2 linked regions of the Cupriavidus metallidurans CH34 genome follow. The protein of the gene in region 2 purifies or fractionates together with the protein of the main gene of each other region. This does not show direct contact. Links are inferred from orthologs where the notes say so. Each region holds a gene or a part of one and is shown on either strand. Other genes may lie near its edges. The genes, in order: RMET_RS05395 and RMET_RS15995.

The links.
Region 1: the proteins of RMET_RS15995 (region 2) and RMET_RS05395 purify together in Escherichia coli (affinity purification with mass spectrometry, with the first as the bait; 2 studies listed by BioGRID). This does not show direct contact. The link is inferred for Cupriavidus metallidurans CH34 from one-to-one orthologs.

Annotation. Positions count from the first base shown.
Region 1 is NC_007973.1:1,161,869-1,166,946, forward strand. The notes cover bases 2,190-5,078. They hold RMET_RS05395 (FKBP-type peptidyl-prolyl cis-trans isomerase), read left to right. Parts: upstream 2,190-3,311; coding sequence 3,312-3,845; downstream 3,846-5,078. Other genes in these bases: RMET_RS05390 (cupin domain-containing protein), read right to left, coding at 2,190-3,300; RMET_RS05400 (hypothetical protein), read right to left, coding at 3,940-4,992; mutS (DNA mismatch repair protein MutS), read right to left, coding at 4,989-5,078. Also shown: outer membrane protein assembly factor BamC, read left to right, coding at 1-701; RMET_RS05380 (MBL fold metallo-hydrolase), read left to right, coding at 772-1,560; RMET_RS34090 (hypothetical protein), read right to left, coding at 1,658-1,894; more of RMET_RS05390, read right to left, coding at 2,092-2,189. UniProt on the Escherichia coli protein: Folding helper with both chaperone and peptidyl-prolyl cis-trans isomerase (PPIase) activities. Chaperone activity prevents aggregation of unfolded or partially folded proteins and promotes their correct folding.
Region 2 is NC_007973.1:3,451,508-3,467,066, forward strand. Bases 12,674-15,559 are described here. They hold RMET_RS15995 (DsbC family protein), read right to left. Parts: upstream 14,553-15,559; coding sequence 13,794-14,552; downstream 12,674-13,793. Other genes in these bases: acuI (acrylyl-CoA reductase (NADPH)), read right to left, coding at 12,682-13,683; RMET_RS16000 (UbiH/UbiF family hydroxylase), read right to left, coding at 14,665-15,559. Also shown: trpE (anthranilate synthase component I), read left to right, coding at 1-591; RMET_RS15940 (aminodeoxychorismate/anthranilate synthase component II), read left to right, coding at 615-1,184; trpD (anthranilate phosphoribosyltransferase), read left to right, coding at 1,235-2,263; indole-3-glycerol phosphate synthase TrpC, read left to right, coding at 2,270-3,082; RMET_RS15955 (CYTH domain-containing protein), read left to right, coding at 3,090-3,713; RMET_RS15960 (uracil-DNA glycosylase), read left to right, coding at 3,713-4,483; RMET_RS15965 (acylphosphatase), read right to left, coding at 4,545-4,832; RMET_RS15970 (ABC transporter permease), read left to right, coding at 5,163-6,908; RMET_RS15975 (ABC transporter ATP-binding protein), read left to right, coding at 6,919-8,265; RMET_RS15980 (FUSC family protein), read right to left, coding at 8,345-10,717; RMET_RS15985 (M61 family metallopeptidase), read right to left, coding at 10,803-12,617. UniProt on the Escherichia coli protein: Acts as a disulfide isomerase, interacting with incorrectly folded proteins to correct non-native disulfide bonds.

The sequences.
Region 1 (5,078 bases), 2.3 Mb from region 2 along the record:
ATTCGACGTCGGAGCGCGACAAGTTCCGCACGCGCGTCGAGCGTTCGCAGAACGGCCAACTCGAGGTGTTCATCAGCCACCGTGGCGCGCAGGAACAACTGACCGGCGTGGACAAGTCGCAGACGGTCTGGACGCCGCGTCCGGCTGATCCGGAGTTGGAGGCCGAATTCCTCTCGCGTCTGGCGCAACGCCTGGGCGTGCAGAAGGAGCAGGCCGACAAGATGGCCAAGAACCCGACGCCGGCCGGTATCGGTACGGCCCAGCCGTCGGCTGCTGCTGCGGGCGTTGGTGCCGCTGCCGCTACCGGCGCGGCCACGGCAGCCGCGACATCCAGCAGCAAGTCGTTCCTGTCGCAGGTGAATGGCTCGCCCGCGCTGCAGTTGCCGGAGCCGTTCGATCGCGCCTGGCGCTCGGTCGGTCTGTCGCTGGATCGCGTGAACTTCACGGTGGAAGATCGTGATCGCGCTCAGGGCCTGTACTACGTGCGCTATGTCGATCCGAAGACCACGGTCGATGATCGCGGCTTCTTTGGCAAGCTCTTCACCAAGCCCAATGATGGCAAGACCGCGAAGAAGTATCGCGTGGCGCTGAAGGGCAACGGTACCGGCACCACCGTGACCGTCCTGAACGATGCTGGCCAGCCTGAGAACTCCGAGATCGGCAAGAAAATCCTGACTCTGCTTGACGAACAGCTTCACTGATGATCGTCCCAGGCAGTCAAGTGGCACCGACGGCGCGAGCCGTCGAGTGCCAACCCGTGCGAGCGCATCCATGATGCGCTTTGCTTTTTTGGGCAGCGGCAGCGAGGGCAACTCGCTGCTGATCGAGGCGAGCGATGGTGCGAGCGTGACGCGCGTCCTGCTGGATTGCGGTTTCGGCATCAAGGAGACCGCTCGCCGGCTGGAGCGGCTCGGCGTCGCGCCGGAGCAACTCGACGCGGTGCTGGTCACGCACGAGCATGGCGACCATGTCGGCTCGGCCTATGCGTTTGCGGCGCGCTACAAGCTACCGGTCCACACGAGCCACGGCACGTGGCTGGCGACGTCACATATGCGAGGCGCGGATGTGGCGGATGTGCGCGTGTGCTGCGCCGATCATTCATTCTCGGTCGGTGGCTTGCAGATCCATCCCTATACGGTGCCGCATGATGCGCGTGAGCCATTGCAGTTCGTGCTGACTGATGGCGATGCACGGCTCGGTGTACTGACCGATGCAGGGATGGAGACGCCGTATGTGACCGCGCGGCTGGCGGGTGTGCATTCACTGGTGCTCGAATGCAATCACGATCGGGAGATGCTGCGTAACTCGGTCTATCCGTATTCGCTCAAACGGCGCATCGGAGGTGATTTTGGGCATCTGGCAAATGACATTGCCGCGAGTATTCTGTCTCAGGTCATGCATGGGCAGATGTCGCGCGTGGTTGCAGCGCATCTGAGCAAGCAGAACAATACGTGCGAACTGGCGGCAGGCGCACTGGCCTCGGTGCTTGGCACATCGCCGGGGGATATCCTGATCGCGGATCAGGAAGAGGGATTGGGCTGGCAGGCGGTGCGCCCATAATCTCGGCATTCATCTTCCCCGCGAATGAGGGGTGAGAAAAATCCGAGAAATAAAAAAAGCCGACCCGAAGGTCGGCTTTTTTATCGGACGAATCCGATTACTGCTTGGCAGCCGGAGCCGAAGCGTCAGCAGCCGGAGCCGAAGCGTCAGCCGGAGCAGCAGCCGGAGCCGAAGCGTCAGCAGCCGGAGCAGCAGCCGGAGCCGAAGCTTCAGCCGGAGCAGCAGCAGCCGGAGCAGCCGTGTCAGCGGCGGGAGCAGCAGCTTCTTCTTTCTTACCGCAAGCGGCCAGAGCAACAGCAGCCAGCAGGGATGCGATCAGGAGAGACTTCTTCATTGTTCGTCCTTTAACTTTTAATAACGAAAACAGGCGATGAATAATTACCGGTAATTATCGCTCTTGAACTGCGAATTTGTGGCTCTCCCGGGTGCCGACAGTGCAGTGGTCCACAGTACTAGCCAGCGGGCGATTATATCCGCGTTTCCCCTGCTTGTGTACAGTCAAGATTTGCAGGTTTGATTTGTTACGCATTATTACACGCGTTTCGGTGCAATCTGGAGCCATCCTTCCATCGCCCAGTCGTGGAAGGTATCCATCAAGTCGGGCAGCGCAACACATGCCTCGACCTCGCTCGCGGTGAGCTGACGGCGGTCAGCCAGACGTCGCAGCCACTTGGCCAGCGATGCTGGCGGCTCGTAGGCTTCGCCGTTCAGGAAGAAGTGCGTGCGGTCATAGAGCGCAACGGAAGCGGGCGCCAAAACAACACCATGCGTGCGCGCCAGCTTCGTGAACTGACGCAGCGGAATTTCCTCGATTTCGTCGAATTGCACGGACGGTTTCGGCTCGGACAAATGCGTACCAAGGAATTCCGACACCATGCCGGCGTTCCATTTGAGTGACTGAAGGCGTTCCGCCACCGCCCGTGCCAGATTTGCCGGCAGTTGCGCAGGCGTCGAGGTCGCCGATTCGCCTGCATCGGCGTAACGTCCGTCGAGGCCTTCGTTGTCGGCAACGGTCTCCGAAAGCCAGGCCAGAAAATGACCTGCGAGCTCGCGATAGGCGGGGGCGCGGAAACCAATCGAGGCCGTCATGCATTCGCCTTCGGCTACGCCGTCGTGTGCGTACTGAGGTGGCAGGTAGAGCATGTCGCCGGGCTCGAGTACCCATTCCTGCTCGGCGCTGAAATCCGAAAGGATCTTGAGGGGCAGGTCGGGGATCAGGTCGAGCTTCGTCTGTGACGAAATGCGCCAGCGGCGCCGGCCCGATACTTGCAGCAGGAACACATCGTAGGAGTCGAAGTGAGGTCCCACGCCGCCGCCGTCGGTGGCATAGCTGATCATCACGTCGTCAAGCCGGGCATCGGGAACGAAGCGGAACTGGCTCATTAGCTCGGCTGCCGCGCGATCGTGCAGGTTGACGCCCTGGACCAGCAACGACCACTTGCCGGTCTTGCGCGAGGGCAGGTTGTCCTCGGAGAACGGTCCGTGTTCGAGCTTCCAGCGGTTGCGAAAGAACGACACCAGACGTGATTCCACGTCGTCGCGATCGGCAAGCTCGAAAAGCGCCTCGCGCGACACTGGGGGCACGATTTCCGGCACGGCCTGTCGAATCAGCAGCGGCTTGCGGTGCCAGATATCACGCATGAAGGCTGAGGGCGTCATGCCGCCGAGCAGGGTGAGCGGCGCGTCGGGATCGACAGGTTCCGGAGGCAAGGCCTGCGCGTATAATGCGGAATCGCTCATGGAGTCAAGAATTGAAAATCGCTAAGAATACGGTGGTGTCCGTGGTGTATAAGCTGTCGGACGCGCAGGGCAATCTGATCGAAGAGTCGGATGAGCCCATGGTCTATTTGCACGGCGGATATGATGGCACGTTCCCCAAGATCGAGGAAGCGCTGGACGGCCACGACGCCGGCTTCGAGACCGAGTTGCAGCTGGAACCGGAAGAGGCGTTTGGCGACTACGACGCCGAACTCGTGAAGGTGGAGCCGCGTGATCGTTTCCCGGAGCCGCTCGAAGTGGGCATGCAGTTCGAGGGCGTGCCCGAGGACGGTGACGACGAAGATTCGATCATCTACACGGTGACGGACGTCGCCGAGGACAAGGTCGTGCTTGACGGCAATCACCCGCTGGCCGGCATGGCGCTGCGCTTCTGGCTGAAGGTATCGGAAGTCCGCGAGGCGACGAGCGAGGAAGTCGAGCACGGTCACGCGCACGGCGCTTCGGGCATCGAAGTGGTGGACGAAGACGAGGACGGCGAGGACGAGGCTCCTCGCACGCTGCACTAAGTCTCACAACACGAGCGATCCGCGATAGGTCATCGCGAACATGAAAAAGCCGGCATTTGCCGGCTTTTTCATTTTGTCCTCTTGTTGATGAATATCAATTGCCCTTGGGCCCATCTTGTAGCTGAACCTGGAATACCGACCGTGTGCCAGGCGTGATCGTCAGCTCCGTCCATCGCGAAGGAGTGCCGATGGGCAGTGCGACTCGCGTGAAGTTGGCAACGATCTTCCCCGACGTGTCGCGTAAAGGCTTGTCGACGCTGAAGCCGTTATCGCTTGCATGGACCAGCAGCACCTGGCCAGAGAACTTCGAGGACAGATCACGAAGCTGACGCTTGAACTCGAGATAGCCGTCGCGTGCCCCGTGACGCACGAACGCGTCCAGCAGGCTTGGTTTGCCACGTTTTTCCCAGCCGTTCCCGAATAGCGGATCGGCGTGCGCGATGACCACGATGCCGGGCAGATCGCGCTGCTCGGCAACTGAGAATGCCCTGGCCAGCCATTGCCGGTTGGCTTCGCGCCGATCCTCGAATTCGCCATTGCGCCCGCCCTCGATGCGATAGTGGTTGTTGTCGCCGGGCAGGTTCAGGCCCACCAGCATCACGCCACCGGTGACGAGCCGCACGTTTTCCCGATAGCTGCGGAACAGCGCCTGATCCGACTGACGCACCACTGGCAATGTGCGTCGCCCAAGCGTGGTGTCGAGCGGGAAGAACAGCTCCCGCAATCGATTGAGCCGCTCCACGGCATCGAACTTCCCGTTTGAGGGCTTCTGGCACTCAGCCCAGTCGGTTTCGCCAGGTACGTAGAGCAGCGGTGTGGGCGAATCGTCGAGCACCTGCAGCCGCGCATTGAGAAGGGTGTCACCACAGGATTCGGTATCGCCCTTGATGCCACCAGCGTGGACGATCATCGCGACCTGCTGCGCGTTCATCATGTCGAACAGCGCAGTCGCGTCTGCTTCCGCGGCTGGCCATTGCGGGGTGTCGGCAATTAGGGCGATCCGGGTCATCTGCACGGTCGGCACTGGCGGCGGCGCAATGCTACCCGCCCGCGCCGCGTGCGCGAGCGCCGGCACCGCGAGCAACGCGCAGGCAATGGCCGCCAAGCAAGCGGCCGCCGAGCTTCGACCCCGGAAGCGTGCCGTCATACCGTTCGCGCGGTCTCCGAGATGGACTTGAGTCGGTACAGCGCCTCGAGCGCTTCTCGCGGCGAGAGGCTGTCCGGGTCGATATC
Region 2 (15,559 bases):
ATCGTCACGATCCGCCCGCTGGCCGGCACCCGCCCGCGCGGCAGCACCCCCGAGCGCGATGCCCAACTGGCCACGGAACTGCTCAACGATCCGAAGGAGATCGCCGAGCACGTGATGCTGATCGACCTGGCTCGCAACGACATCGGCCGCATCGCGGAAACGGGTTCGGTCAAGGTCACCGACAAGATGGTGATCGAGAAGTACTCGCACGTGCAGCACATTGTCAGTTCCGTGGAAGGCACGCTGCGCGACGGCATCAGCAACCTCGACGTGCTGCGCGCCACGTTCCCGGCCGGCACACTGTCCGGCGCGCCGAAGGTGCGCGCGATGGAAATCATCGATGAACTGGAACCGCGCAAGCGCGGCATCTACGGCGGCGCCGTGGGCTACCTGTCGTTCGGCGGCGAGATGGATCTGGCCATTGCCATCCGCACCGGTGTGATCAAGGACGGCAATCTCTATGTGCAGGCCGCGGCCGGCATCGTGGCGGATTCGGACCCCGAAGCCGAATGGAGGGAAACCGAAGCGAAGGCACGCGCCGTGATCCGCGCCGCCGAACAGGTCCAGGACGGTCTGGACGCCGACCTCTGAGCCCAGGAACAGGAGAAACGAACATGCTGCTGATGATCGACAACTACGACTCGTTCACCTACAACCTGGTGCAGTATTTCGGCGAACTAGGCGCCGATGTGCGGACCTTCCGCAACGACGAGATCACGATCGAGGAAATCGAAGCGCTCAAGCCCGACCACATCTGCGTGTCGCCGGGGCCGTGCAGCCCGCACGAGGCCGGCATCTCGGTGCCCGTGCTGCAACACTTCGCGGGCAAGATTCCGCTGCTGGGCGTGTGCCTGGGCCATCAGGCCATTGGCGAGGCGTTCGGCGGCAAGGTGATCCGCGCCAAGCAGGTGATGCACGGCAAGGTCAGCACGATCGAGACCACGCAGGAAGGCGTCTTCGCCGGGCTGCCCAAACACTTCGACGTGACGCGCTATCATTCGCTGGCTATCGAGCGCGAAACGCTGCCCGATTGCCTGGCTGTCACCGCCTGGACGCCGGACGGCGAGATCATGGGTGTGCGCCACAAGACGCTGGCCGTCGAGGGTGTGCAGTTCCATCCGGAATCGATCCTGTCCGAACACGGCCATGCGCTGCTGGCCAACTTCATCAAGGCGCCACGATGAGGCGCACCGATTTCTCCGCTTTCGCCGCACACTCTGCCCAAGAATCCGCCATGTCCATCACGCCGCAGGAAGCACTGACGCGCTGCATCGAGCACCGCGAGATCTTTCATGACGAAATGCTGCACCTGATGCGGCAGATCATGCAGGGGCAGATTTCCCCCGTGATGGCGGCGGCCATCCTGACCGGCCTGCGCGTCAAGAAAGAGACGATCGGCGAGATCTCGGCGGCGGCACAGGTGATGCGCGAGTTCGCCAATCACGTGACCGTCAAGGACCGCGAGAACTTCGTGGATATCGTCGGCACCGGCGGCGACGGTTCGCACACGTTCAACATTTCCACCGCGTCGATGTTCGTCGCCGCTGCCGCTGGCGCGAAGATCGCCAAGCATGGCAACCGTGGCGTGTCGTCGAAGTCCGGCAGTGCCGACGTGCTCGAGGCGCTGGGCGTGAACATCATGCTGACGCCGGAGCAGGTAGGCGAGTGCATCGAGCAGACCGGCATCGGCTTCATGTTCGCCCCGACCCATCATCCGGCCATGAAGAACGTGGCGCCGATCCGCAAGGAAATGGGCGTGCGCACCATCTTCAACATTCTCGGCCCCCTGACCAATCCTGCCGATGCGCCGAACATCCTGATGGGCGTGTTCCATCCGGACCTGGTCGGCATCCAGGTGCGCGTGATGCAGCGCCTGGGCGCGCAACACGCGATCGTGGTCTACGGCAAGGACGGCATGGACGAGGTGTCGCTCGGCGCGGCAACCCTGGTGGGCGAACTCAAGGACGGCGAAGTGCGCGAGTACGAGATCCATCCTGAAGACTTCGGCCTGTCGATGATCTCGAACCGCGGGCTGAAGGTGGCAGACGCCGTCGAGTCGAAGGAAATGCTGCTGGAGGCGCTGAGCGATGTGCCCGGCACCCCGCGCGAAATCGTGTCGCTGAACGCCGGCACCGCGCTCTACGCGGCCAATGTGGCCAGTTCGATCGAGGATGGTATCCGCCGCGCGCGCGAAGCCATCGCCAGTGGCGCCGCTCGCGAGAAGCTCGACCAGTTCGTGCGCGCCACCCAGCAATTCAAGTGAGCCCCCATGTCAGCCAAGTCCGACATCCTGGAAAAGATCCTGGCCGTGAAGGCCGATGAGGTGGCAGCCGCGCGCAAGAAGCGCGACCTGCCGAGCCTGCGTGCCGAGGCCGAGAGCCTGCGTCACGAAACCGGCATGGCCCCGCGTGGCTTCGAGCGCGCACTGCGCGACAAGATCGCGGCCGGCAACGCCGGCGTGATCGCCGAGGTCAAGAAAGCCTCGCCGTCGAAGGGCGTGCTGCGCGAGAACTTCGTGCCGGAGGCCATCGCCGAAAGCTACGCCGCCCATGGCGCGGCGTGCCTGTCCGTGCTGACCGACGTGAATTTCTTCCAGGGTCATGCCGAGTACCTGAAGCGCGCGCGTGGCGCCTGCCCGCTGCCGGCGCTGCGCAAGGACTTCATGGTCGATATGTACCAGGTCTACGAAGCCCGCACCTGGGGCGCCGACTGCATCCTGCTGATCGTCTCCGCGCTCGACCACGGCCTGATGGCCGAGCTGGAAGCGTGCGCGCACGAACTCGGCATGGATGTGCTCGTGGAAGTCCACGGCGGCGAGGAACTCGATAGTGCGCTGCGACTGAAGACGCCGCTGCTGGGCGTGAACAACCGCAACCTGCGCACCTTCGAGGTCTCGCTGGACAACACGCTGGACCTGCTGCCGCGCATGCCGGCCGACCGGCTCGTGGTAACCGAATCGGGCATCCTCGGGCCCGACGACGTCAAGCGGATGCGCGACGCCGACGTCCACGCCTTCCTGGTCGGCGAAGCGTTCATGCGCGCGCCGGAGCCGGGCGTGGAACTGGCCCGCCTGTTCTCGTGATTCCCAGATGGGCATCGAGATCGAACTGAAACTGGCCGTGCCCGACGCCGCGCTTGCCGCGGTGGCGGCCTGGCTCGACGCCAACGGGCAGCCACGTGGCGAGTTGACGTTGCTGAACGTCTACCTCGACACCCCCACCCGGGATCTGGCGCAGGCCCGCGCGGCACTGCGCCTGCGCAGGAAGGGCGAGCAGTGGCTGCAAACGCTGAAGACCGCTGGCCACAGCGCCGCCGGCCTGGCTGCCCGCCACGAATGGGAAACGCCAGTCGCGGGCGAGGCCATCGACTTGTCGTGCTTCCCCGACGATGCCCGCGCCGTGCTGACGCCGCTGGCAGACCGGCTCGCTCCGGTATTCCGGACCGACTTCGCCCGCCGCACCTGGATCGTCGAACAGGATGGCGAGCGCATCGAGGCCGCGCTCGACACCGGCGCGATCAGCGCCCCCGGCACGTCGCGGACCGAGCGTATCCAGGAACTCGAACTGGAATGGCTGCCGCGCGATGGGGCTGACGAACGCCATGTCGAAGCCGCATTGCGCGCGTTCGCCCTGCGCCTCGCCCACATCGCCCCGTTGACCCCTTCGGACCTCAGCAAGGCCGCGCGCGGCTACCGTCTCACCACCCCATCTTGATGCAAGCCGACCTGTTTGCGCCCGACACGCCGGAAACTTCCAGCGCCGCACCCCAGACCGTCAGCCTGCAGGAGCAGGCCAATGCCCTGCCCGCCGCTTGGCGAACCTTGCTCGCGCCATGCCTGGGCAAGGCCGAATGGTCGTCGCTGTGCGCGTTCGTCGACGAAGAACGCGCGGCGGGCAAGCCGGTGTTTCCACACGCGGTATTCCATGCCCTGCACCTGACGCCGCCAGACGCGGTCAAGGTCGTGATCCTTGGTCAGGACCCGTACCACGGCACCGGCGTCGTGGATGGACTGGAGATCCCGCAGGCACACGGGCTGGCCTTCTCCGTACCCGAGGGCGTCAAGGTGCCACCAAGCCTGCGCAACATCTTCAAGGAGATCGGCGCGGAATACGGCGTGGCGCCGACGCGTGCGTCGGGCAATCTGGAAGGCTGGGCACGTCAGGGCGTGCTGCTGCTGAACACGGTACTGACGGTCGAGCAGGGACAGGCCGCCAGTCATGCGAAGCGCGGCTGGGAAGCTGTGACCGACTGCGTGATCCACGCGCTGGCGGCATCGCGGCCGAACCTGGTGTTCCTGCTCTGGGGCAGCCACGCGCAGGCCAAGCGCGCCTTGCTCGAAGGCCAGACGCATTGCGTGCTGGAAGCGCCGCATCCGTCGCCGCTGTCAGCGCACCGGGGATTCCTGGGCTGCGGCCATTTCCGTCAGGCCAACGACTGGCTCGAGCGCCACGGCCGTGACGGTATCGACTGGCAGGCGACCTGACCGATCGGGCCGACCGGGCCGACGAGCGGGCCGACATGCAGGCCGCCGCTCAAGCGATTACTCAGGCCGTGGGCAGCCAGTCGAATCGATCGAACAGCTGCGGCGCCGCCTGAGCCACTTCCACCTTCGACACCTGCGCTGCGGGCGGCCCCGCTTCCATCCACACGCGTAGCGCCTCCAGGCGCTCGCGCGGCCCGCTGGCCAGCACCTCCACCCTGCCATCGACACGGTTGCGCACCCACCCGCCCAGACCGAGCGATGTCGCCCGGTCCGCACATGCGGCACGATACCCCACACCCTGCACACGGCCGTGGGCGAACAATTGCCAGGTTTCCGTCGTGGTTGTCATGATTTGCTTCCATACTGAGGGGCGCTATCAAAATGAAGCGAAGCGATTCTGGCCGGACGCATGGCCGCAGACAGTACAAGTAGTACGGCAAGGCCACGCAACGACGCCGGAATCATTTTGATAGCGTCTCTAGGTACACTACCTGGCCCGCTTGGGCGTTAGGTCATCAGCATACGATGCCTTTGCCCTCTCCCCCAGCCCCTCTCCCGCCTGCGAGAAAGGGGCGCGAACCGACAGCGTTGGAATTGCGCGGTGTTGGCCGCCCTCCCCGCCTGCGGGCGAGGGATCGATGGAGGGGGTGCGGCGGTTCCGAAACGAAGGGCCGTGCCCATGCCACCAACGCAAGATAACCAACCCGCACCCGGCTACGTCGGTCCCCTGCTGACCGCGCCCCCAAACCGGTTCGACTTCGCACTGCTGCCGATCATCCTCGCGGTCATCGTCATCGTGGCCTTTGCGGCCAAGCAGATGGTCGTGCCGTACCAGCCTGGCGATGCGCTGTCCGTACAACTGGACGTCGCCAGCCTGCCCTACTATCTGATGCGCACCAGCATCCGGATGCTGGCGGCGCTGGCGGCATCGCTGCTGTTCTCGTTCGCCTTCGCAGCCATCGCGTCGCGCAATCGCACCGCCGAGAAAGTGATGGTGCCGGCGCTGGACATCCTGCAGTCGATCCCGGTGCTCGGTTTCCTGTCGATCACGGTCACCGGCTTCATCGCCCTGTTCCCCGGCAGCCTGGTCGGCGTGGAATGCGCGGCGATCTTCGCGATCTTCACGTCGCAGGCCTGGAACATGGCCTTCAGCCTGTATCAGTCGTTCCGCACCATCCCCGGCGATCTCATCGAAGCCGCGGCAATGTTCCGGCTTTCGCCCTGGCAGCGTTTCTGGCGGCTCGAAGTGCCGTACGCCATGCCCGGCCTGCTGTGGAACATGATGATGTCGATGTCCGGCGGCTGGTTTTTCGTGGTCGCTTCGGAAGCCATTTCAGTATCCGGCCATGACATCCGCCTGCCCGGCATCGGCTCGTACATCGCGCTGGCGATCCAGCAGCAGAACCTGCCAGCAATCGGCTGGGCCATCGTGGCGATGCTGGTCGGCATCCTGATCTACGACCAGTTCCTGTTCCGCCCGCTGGTGGCCTGGGCCGACCGCTTCCGCTTCGAAACGCTGGCGCAGGACACCATGCCCCAGTCCTGGCTGCTCGACCTGCTGCGCCGTTCCGCATGGGTCCATGCGCTGCTCAAGTGGACCGCCAGCCTCGGCGGACGCACGCTGGCGTGGAGCGCCCGCCACCGCAACATGGTGGTGCTGCCCGCCGCGCCGGCCCGCTGGAGCCCCTGGCTCGAACGCCTGCGCGATACGGTGATCATCGTCATCGCGCTGGCGGCGCTCTATCGCGTGGTGCACTTCGTGCACAGCGAGGTGGGCTGGGGCGAGGCCGCGCACGTGCTGTGGCTTGGCGTGCTGACGATGACGCGCGTGATCGTGCTGATCGCGCTGGCGGCGCTGATCTGGGTGCCGATCGGCATCCGCATCGGCCTGAACCCGTCCGTGGCGCGCATCGCCCAGCCGATCGCGCAGTTCATGGCCGCCTTTCCGGCCAACCTGATGTTCCCGCTGGCCGTGATGGCAATCGTCAGGTTCGGGCTCAATCCGGAGATCTGGCTCAGCCCGCTGATGATCTTCGGCACCCAGTGGTACATCCTGTTCAATGTGGTGGCCGGGGCTTCCGGCATTCCCACCGAACTGCGGCTGGCCGCGCGCAACTTCGGGCTCAAGGGCTGGCTGATGTGGCGCCGCTTCCTGATTCCCGCCGTGTTCCCGAGCCTGTTGACCGGATTGGTCACGGCCGCAGGCGGGTCCTGGAATGCGAGTATCGTCTCGGAATACGTGACCTGGGGCGATCGCACGCTCGTAGCCACCGGCCTGGGCAGCTACATCGCCGAAATGACCGCGCGGGGCGACTTCCCACGCATCGCACTCGGCATCGGCGTGATGGCGCTGTTCGTGGTCGGCTTCAACCGGCTGCTCTGGAACCGCCTCTACGATCTCGCGCAGTTGCGCACCCGACTCTGACATTCGCACGATGGCACTGCACGACAACCCATCCAGACTGGCCCCATCCGTCATCGAACTGCATGGCGTGGGCAAGGTATTCCGCACCGCCGACCATACCGATCGCGCCGTGCTCGAAGGCGTCAACCTCACGCTGCGTGAAGGCGAGATCGTCGCCATGCTCGGCAAGTCCGGCTCCGGCAAATCGACGCTGCTGCGGATCATGGCCGGCCTGGTCGGCGCGGATCGCGGCGAGGTGCGGTTCCGTGGCCAGAAGCTGGTCGGCACGGCCGAAGGCATCGCCATGGTGTTCCAGTCGTTCGCGCTGTTCCCGTGGTTGACGGTGCAGCAGAACGTGGAACTTGGGCTGGAAGCGCAGGGCGTGCCGAAGGCGGAACGCGCGCGGCGCGCCGAAGCGGCCATCGACATGATCGGCCTCTCGGGCTTCAACAGCGCGTTGCCGCGTGAACTGTCCGGCGGCATGCGGCAGCGTGTGGGCATAGCCCGGGCGCTGGTGACGCAGCCGGACCTGCTGCTGATGGACGAGGCGTTCTCGGCGCTTGACGTGCTAACCGGCGAAACGCTGCGCGACGAAATGCTCGACCTGTGGGAATCGGGCCGCGCCAACATCAAGAGCATCCTGATCGTCTCGCACAACATTGAGGAAGCGGTGATGATGGCCGACCGGATCGTGATCCTGTCGAGCGACCCGGGGCGCGTGCGCGCCGAGGTACGGGTGCCGTTCGCGCGCCCGCGCAATCGCGACAGCGCCCAGGTGCGCGCGCTGATCGACGAGGTCTACACGCTGATGACCTCGCCGGCGGCGCTGGGGCCGCGCGTGCCCGCGATGGCTGCCGCGCAGCAGATCGGCTACCGCCTGCCAGAAGCCGACATCGGCCAGATGGAGGCCATTCTCGACCTGCTGCACGAATCGCCGTTCTTCGGCCGCGCCGACCTGCCGCACCTGGCCGACGAAGCCGGGCTGACCGACGACGAACTGCTGCCGGCCTGCGAGGCCATGCAGTTGCTGGGGCTGGCGACCATCGAGCGCGGCGACATCACATCGACGGCGCTCGGCCGCAGCTACTACGAGACCGAGCCCTCCGAACGCAAGGTCGTGTTCGGCAAGCAGTTGCTGAGCCACGTGGCGCTGGCCGCTCACATCCGGCGCGAGCTGGAAGAGAGCGAGGACGGCGAGGTTGGCGAGGAAACCGTCCTGCGCGAGATGCAGGCATTCCTGAAGCCGGAAGAGGCCCAGCGCGTGCTGACGATCGCGATCGACTGGGGCCGGTACGGCGAGGTTTACGGCTACTCGTTCAACAGTGGCGTGTTCAAGCTGCCCGACGTGGAGGAAGCCGGGGCGACTGGGAAGGTCTAGGTCAGCGTCAATGCCGCGGGTTTTCTCTCCTCGCCCGCCACATGGGAGAGGAGAGAGAACCCGTCACGATTCCGTTCGATCACCCCTTCCACGGCGTCCGGATCGCCCGGCCGATCGCGCCGGTACGCAGCGCGATCTTCGCCGCGTCCTCGCGCAGCGCGCGCAGGCGGCGCTCCAGCACCGCATTGGCGGCACGCCCGGAAGCACTCGCGGTGGACTCGGCACGCTGGTCCTGCGACCGCTGAATCGGCTCGGCCGCACCGATCTCGCCGGCCGCCGCGGCCTGCGCCAGCACCTCGGCCTTGCGACGATCCGCCGAGTCCGCGATGCGCGCGCGGCGCTCGCTCGCGTCATCGTCCGTGGTATCCGTGGCCGAGGACGGCGCGCTCTGATGGACCATGCCCACGCCGGCCACCGCCGCCTCTGTCGGTGTGCGGATGAACCCCGCGCCACGCGCCCCATGCCGTTCCTCGCCCGCCAGCCGCTCGCTGGCCAGCGTCAACGACCGCACGGCCGCCTCGGTCGCCTGCTCAATCGAGGCCTCGGCTGCCGGCACATCCAGTTCGCCGTAGTGCTGCCGCACCTGGATCCGCGCAGCGGCCACGTGCGCGGCCACCAGGTAGTTCTGCACGATGAAGCGGCTCAAGTTATCCACCGCGCGCTGCCGGCTGCGCGGCTCGTCGAGCATGCGCTGGAACGACGAGATCAGCGCCGACAGCGCATCCATGAACTGCTTGCGCTGCACACGGTATGCGAAGTCGTCCTGCGCCTTGCGCAGCAGCAGATCCCGCGTGGCCGCAATGTAGCGACGGTTGGCCTGCAGCACGTTCTCCACCAGCTTCGGAATAGCGCGGTACTCCCAGCTCGGCAGCACGAAGCTGAACACGGACGCGATGATCCCGCCAATCACGGTATCGACCAGCCGCTCGCCCACCACCGTCTGGCTGCCCGGAATCAGCAGGTTTATCTGGATCAGCACCTGCACACAGGCGGCAATCGCGGTGTAGCGGTACTTGATCGTGGAAAACGCCGCGCTGGCCACGAGCGCCAGATAGAGCACACCCAACAGCACCAGCGGCGCATGAATCCAGTGCAGGATGCCGACGCTGATGATGCAGCCGATCAGCGTGCCGATCAGACGATCGTTGTAGCGCTGCTTGGTCATGCTGAAGTTCGGCTTCAGGATCACCACGATGGTCAGCAGGATCCAGTAGCTGTGCGACGCGTACGGCAAATGCTCGCCCAGGAATAGCCCAGTCCCCACCGCCAGCGTGATGCGCACCGCGAACCGGAACGCCGGCGAGCGCCAGTTCAGGCTGTCGAGCACCACGCCCAGTTCGTACTTCTGGCGCGTCAGGAACGGTGTCATGTCCGAACCAGGCAGCACCTGGGCCGGCTCCACCGGCGTGCGCGAAGCCTCGTGCAATTGCCCCATCAGCGTGACCGCGCCCCGAATCATGTCGAAGGTATCGACCAGTGCCGTCATCGCCGTGGCCGACACATTGAGGTGGCGCAGCTGGGCGATCTCGCTTTCCACCGCGCGCAGGTCCGCCGCGTAGTCGTGCGCGCTGTACGACGGCCGCCCGCGCGTGATGTCGTAGGCGATTTCCTCGAGGTCCTTGCAGAGCCCGCGCACGAGCCGGCGCAACGCGTCGAGCACCGGCGTGCCGCCGAACGTCTGCCGCAGCAACGGATAGTCGGTATTGGTCGACAGCAGATACTCGTAGAGTTCCAGCATGCGCAGGTGCACCCGCACCAGCAGCCCATCGAACGGTGTCTTGTTGCCGCGCAGCACCATGTCGCGCGCAGCCTGCTGGCGCTCGGCCACCACGATCTGCTGGCGCACCAGCCGGTTGAACAGCTCGTCGTAGTCGGTGCCGGCGTCGTAGAACCCCGCCTTGATGTCGAGGTAGGCCGCCATCTCGTAGAGCGACTCCGCCAGGATCTGCTGCCGCGTGCGGCGTTCCATGAACCAGGCCACGCTGATCGCGTAGAGCAAGTAGCCCAGTGCGCCCACGCCGAACAGTCCCGCGTGAGACAAGGCCGTGCGCACGACGAATTCCTCGTTGATCGTCAGCGTCATGACGAACAACATCGAGAACTGCAACGGCATGGTCTTGTTGCCGTAGACCGTCATCATGCCGGCCAGGAATGTGACCAGCACCAGCACGAACGGCATCACGCGCGGGAACGGCGTGGCCAGCGCCACCACCACGGTCACCGCCGTGCAGAGCAGCACGCTAGCCAGCATCTCGTTGAACTTGTGGTTCAGCGGGCTCGGCAGGTCCATCAGGCTGGTGCACAGCGCGCCCATCGAGACGACCATCGCGCTGGGCAGGTCCATGAACTGCATGGCCAGCAGCGTCATGCCGATGACCCCCGTGGCCGAGCGCAGGCCACGGTAGATGTAGTGCGAGTAAAGGAACGTGCGGGGATCGTGCGCGTATTCCATGGGGGGCGATTACAAATGCCGGGTCGGCCGGGTCAAAGGGGAGCCCTGCCGTCGCCAGGGCGGCGACGGTAGGGTGGCAGGCAGGTTACTGGCCAAGCCAGCGCGCTCTCCCGACATGCTTGCCCGTTTCCACCGACACTTTGTACTGCACCGCCGGCTCACGCGCCAGCGTCACCGGCAATACCTGCAGTTCATCGCGCCGGAACACGTGGAGTTCCACGCGATCGCCCGCCCGGTAACGCCCGAGCAGCTTTTCAAGCTGACCCGGCGCCACGCGCAGCCCGTCGACGGCGGCCAGCAGGTCGCCCGCCGACAGCCCGGCCTTCTGCCCCGCCCCACCGTCGAGCACCTGGCTCACGCGCACCCAGCCGTCCTGCTTGGCCGTCTTGATGCCGAGCGCGGCCGTGCCGTCCGGCTTCTGGACTTCCGCCTTGACCCCGAACGCACGGAACAACGGCACCAGTCCGATCTCGCCCGTGCCCTCGGTCAGCGCGCGCAACAGGGCACCGAGCTTCAGGCCGGTGACATCATCGAACAGCGCGTAGACCTCCGCCTCGGTCACGCCGCGCTGCGCGGCGCCCGGCGCGTAGAAGTCGCGCCCGTAGCGTTGCCATAGCGCGCGCATGATGTCATCGAGCGACTTGCGGCCGCGCGTCTTCTCGCGGATCGTCAGGTCCAGCGCCAGCGCCACCAGCGAACCCTTGGTGTAGTAGCTGACGATGGCGTTCGGCGCGTTCTCGTCCTGGCGGTAGTACTTGGTCCAGGCATCGAACGAGCTGTCCGCCACGCTCTGCTTGGTGCGGCCGCTGCCGCGCAGCACGCCGTTCCAGGTCTTGCCCAGCATCTCGACGTATTGCTGGTCGGTCACCAGCCCGGTGCGAACCAGAACCAGATCGTCGTAGTAGCTCGTGAAGCCTTCGAACAACCAGAGCAGCGGCGTGTAGGTCTCACTCTCGAGCTGATAGGGCACGAATGCCGCCGGCTTGATCCGCTTGACGTTCCAGGTGTGGAAATACTCGTGGCTGCACAGGCCAAGGAAGGTGCGATACCCCTCGCTGGCCTCGCTGTCGCCGCGTGCGGGCAGATCGTTACGCGCGCACATCAGTGCCGTGCTGGCGCGATGCTCCAGGCCGCCATAGCCGTCGGTCGTGACCATCGTCATGAACACGTAGCGGCGGTTGCTGTCGAGCATCGGCGCACGGGCCGAGCGCGGCTCGAACAGCTTGATCTGCGCCTCGCAGATCTTCTTCAGGTCGCGGCAGACGCGCTGCAGGTCAAGCTGCGGCACCTTGCCCGTGAAGACCACGTCATGCTGCACGCCGCAGGCGCGGAAGCTGGCCAGCGCGAACGTGCCCATCTCCACCGGATGGTCGATCAGTTCATCGTAGTCGGCGGCCTGGTAGCGTCCGAAGCCGTAACGCCGCGCGCCACCGGGGCCGCGTGCCTCGGGCAATGCTGTAGCAACGCGCCAGTCGGCATAGGCTTCGCCCGCGGGCGCGTGGATATCGACCGAGCACGGACCATCGTCCTGCCCGACCACACGCAGGAACACCGAACTGCCATTGAAGAAGCCGTGCGTGGTATCGAGATGCGCGGCGCGCACCGACAAATCCCACGCGTACACCTCGTAGCTGACCACTAGCGGCCCGGCATCCGCCGCCAGCGCCGCGGCCTGCCAGCTCTGCTTGTCGAGCTTGGTCAGCGGCACCGCCACGTCGCCCGCATCGGCCCGGATGCGGACGATATTGCGGGCGAAGTCGCGAATCATGTAGCTGCCCGGAATCCACGCAGGGAGCGTGAAAACCTGGCCAGCGGGATCGGGAACATCCACCGTCACGGTGACGGCGAACAGGTGGGCTTCCGGATGAAGCGGGGCGATGGCGTAGCGGATCGGCGTCATGGTCACGATTGTAGCGTCACGTCCCGGACCGGCCCGGGACGCCAGTGCGCGGCAACCGCCGCCTTCAGCGGTTGACGTTGACCACCACGCGTCCGCGCATGCCGCCATCGACGATCTTGTGCCCCGCGTCGATGGCCTCCGCCAGCCGAATCTCGCGCGTGATGGCCTGCAACCGGTCTGGCGCCAGATCCTGCGCCAGACGCTTCCACGCGGTTTCGCGCAGCGGCATCGCCGCCATCACGCTATCGATGCCGGCCAGCGTCACGCCACGCAAGATGAACGGCGCCACCGAAGCCGGAAAATCCATGCCCTGCGCCAGTCCACATGCCGTGACCACGCCGCCGTACCGCACCTGGGCGCAGGCATTGACGAGCGTATAGGAGCCGACGGAGTCGACCACGGCTGCCCAGCGTTCCTTCTGCAGCGGCTTGCCCGGCGTGCCGAGTTCGGCGCGGTCGATCACCTCCGCCGCACCCAGCGCGCGCAGGAAGTCTGCCTCCGACGTCTTTCCCGTCGATGCGGTCACGCGATAGCCGAGCTTCGACAGCACCGCTATCGCCACCGAGCCCACCCCGCCCGATGCGCCGGTCACGAGCACATCGCCATCGCCGGGACGCACAGGTCCATTCACGCCACCGCGCTCGAGCGCCAGCACCGACAGCATCGCCGTGTAACCCGCCGTGCCAATCGCCATGGCCTGGCGCGTGGTGAACGCGTCGGGCAGGCGGACCAGCCACTCGCCCTTGAGCCGCGCGCGCTGGGCCAGGCAGCCCCAATGCGTCTCGCCGACACCAAAGCCGTTCAGCACCACACGGTCGCCGGCCTTCCAGCGCGGGTCGGCCGATTGCAGCACGGTGCCCGCACCGTCGATGCCGGCCACCATCGGCCATTTGCGCACCACGGGCGAACGGCCGGTGATCGCCAGTCCGTCCTTGAAGTTGATCGTGGAGTAATCGACTTCGACCAGCACGTTGCCGTCAGCGGGCAACTGGCTCTCGTCGACCTGCGCGATCTCCGCGTGCGTCTTGCCATCGGTCTGGGTCAGCAACAGGGCCTGGAACGTCATGGTGTCTCCGTTTTCGTCGTCGTTTTCGAAATCAATCCGGGGCGCGGAAATGCAAAGCGGCCGGTAGCAACCGGCCGCTTCATACAGCCGGATGGGGTCCGGCGTCGGTCTTATTTTTTCAGGCTGGCGAGCTTGCGTTCCAGCGTGGCCGCGTCAGCGGCTCCAGGGATTCGCGTGCCATCGGAGAAGAACACCGCCGGCGTGCCCGTGATGTTCAGGTTGTGGCCAAGCTCGAGGTTCTCATCGACCGGCGTCTTGCAGGATCCGTTGCCGGTGAGCGCCACGTGGTTCAGCATCCAGTCGCGCCAGACCTTGGTGCGATCGGCCGAGCACCACACCTGCTTTGCCTTCACCGTGGAATCCGGCGACAGCACCGGATAGAGGAAGGTGTAGACCGTGATGTTGTCCATCTGCTGGAAGGTCTGCTCGATCTTCTTGCAGTAGCCGCAGTTCGGGTCCGAGAACACCGCCACGGTGCGGCTGCCGTCACCCTTGGTCCACTTGATGGCGCGCGACAGCGGCAGATCCGACCACTTGATCTTGTTCAACTCGGCCAGACGCTCCTCGGTCAGGTTCGTGTTGGTCTTGGTGTCGATCAGTTCGCCGTTGATGATGTAGCGACCGGTGGCGTCGGTATAGACAAGCTGGCCGCTGACGTTGACTTCGTACAGGCCTGGCACCGGCGCCTTGGTCACGCTCTTGACCTCGGCGCGGCCACCCAGGATCTTCTGGATCGACGCCTTGATGCGATCCGTGCCCGGCTCGTCCGCGGCCAGCGCGTGCAGGGCATAGCCGGCGGCGCCCACGCCGCTTGCCAGAGCCGCGATTGCGGCGAAGCGAGCGGAACGGCGGCGGAACATTTGGAACATAGTGACTCCAGGAAAACGATGCGCCGGTCAGTGTGCCGGCTTGTTCGTGAATGGTAAATCGTTAATGGGCTGGTTTGTGGCTCGTTTGTGGATTCGCCTCTTCCGGCTTGCATCACCCGAGCGCGTGGCCGATCAGGAGCCGCTTGATCAGCCCCTGGCTGCCCACCGCCCGCATCCCCAGATTGCGCACCACACGCGCCGGCGTGCCGGGCAGCGAGAACAACCGGTGCAAGCCATCGGTGGCGGCGGTCAGCGAGAGCAAATCGGTAGCGCGCGCGCGCTCGTAGCGGCGCAACAGGCGCAAATCCCCTTCCGAACGGAACGACTCTTTGTCGGCCATCACCCGCCCGAGTTCCACCACATCGCGCAAACCCAGGTTCATGCCCTGCCCGGCGAGCGGATGGACCACGTGCGCGGCATCGCCGACCAGCGCCACGTGCGGCTGGACGAACTGCTCGGCGCGCTGCAGCACCAGCGGGAAGCCCTGCGCCGGCGTGATGCAGCGCAGTGCGCCAAAGCGGGCGCCCACCGCGCCGCTGGCTACCTGGGCCACGGTCGCGGCCAGCGCCTCGGGCGACAACGCGAGGAGGTCGTGGGCGTGTGCCTCATCGGCCGACCACACCATCGACACCCGATTGCCCGGCAACGGCAGCATCGCCAGGATTTCGCCGTTGGCCGGTTCCTCGTCAGCCATCAACTTCTCCGGCGCCCCCAGGAACCATTGCCAGGCGGTTTCCTGGTGCGGCAGTTCGCACTGGAAGTTGGCCACCACGCCAAGCTGCCGATACCGCCGCTGCGTGGTGCCGATATGACATTGCTGGCGCACCCAGGACCGGGACCCGTCGGCCCCAACCAACAAATTGGCGCGAACTTGTGCGCCGCTGGCCAGCGTCAGCGTCACACCGTCGACGTCGCGCTCGAGCCCGGTGGCCGTGTCGTCGAACCATTTCACCTGGTGCTGGAATCGCAGCGCGGTGTCGAGCACGCGCTCGACGTGCCCAGATTCG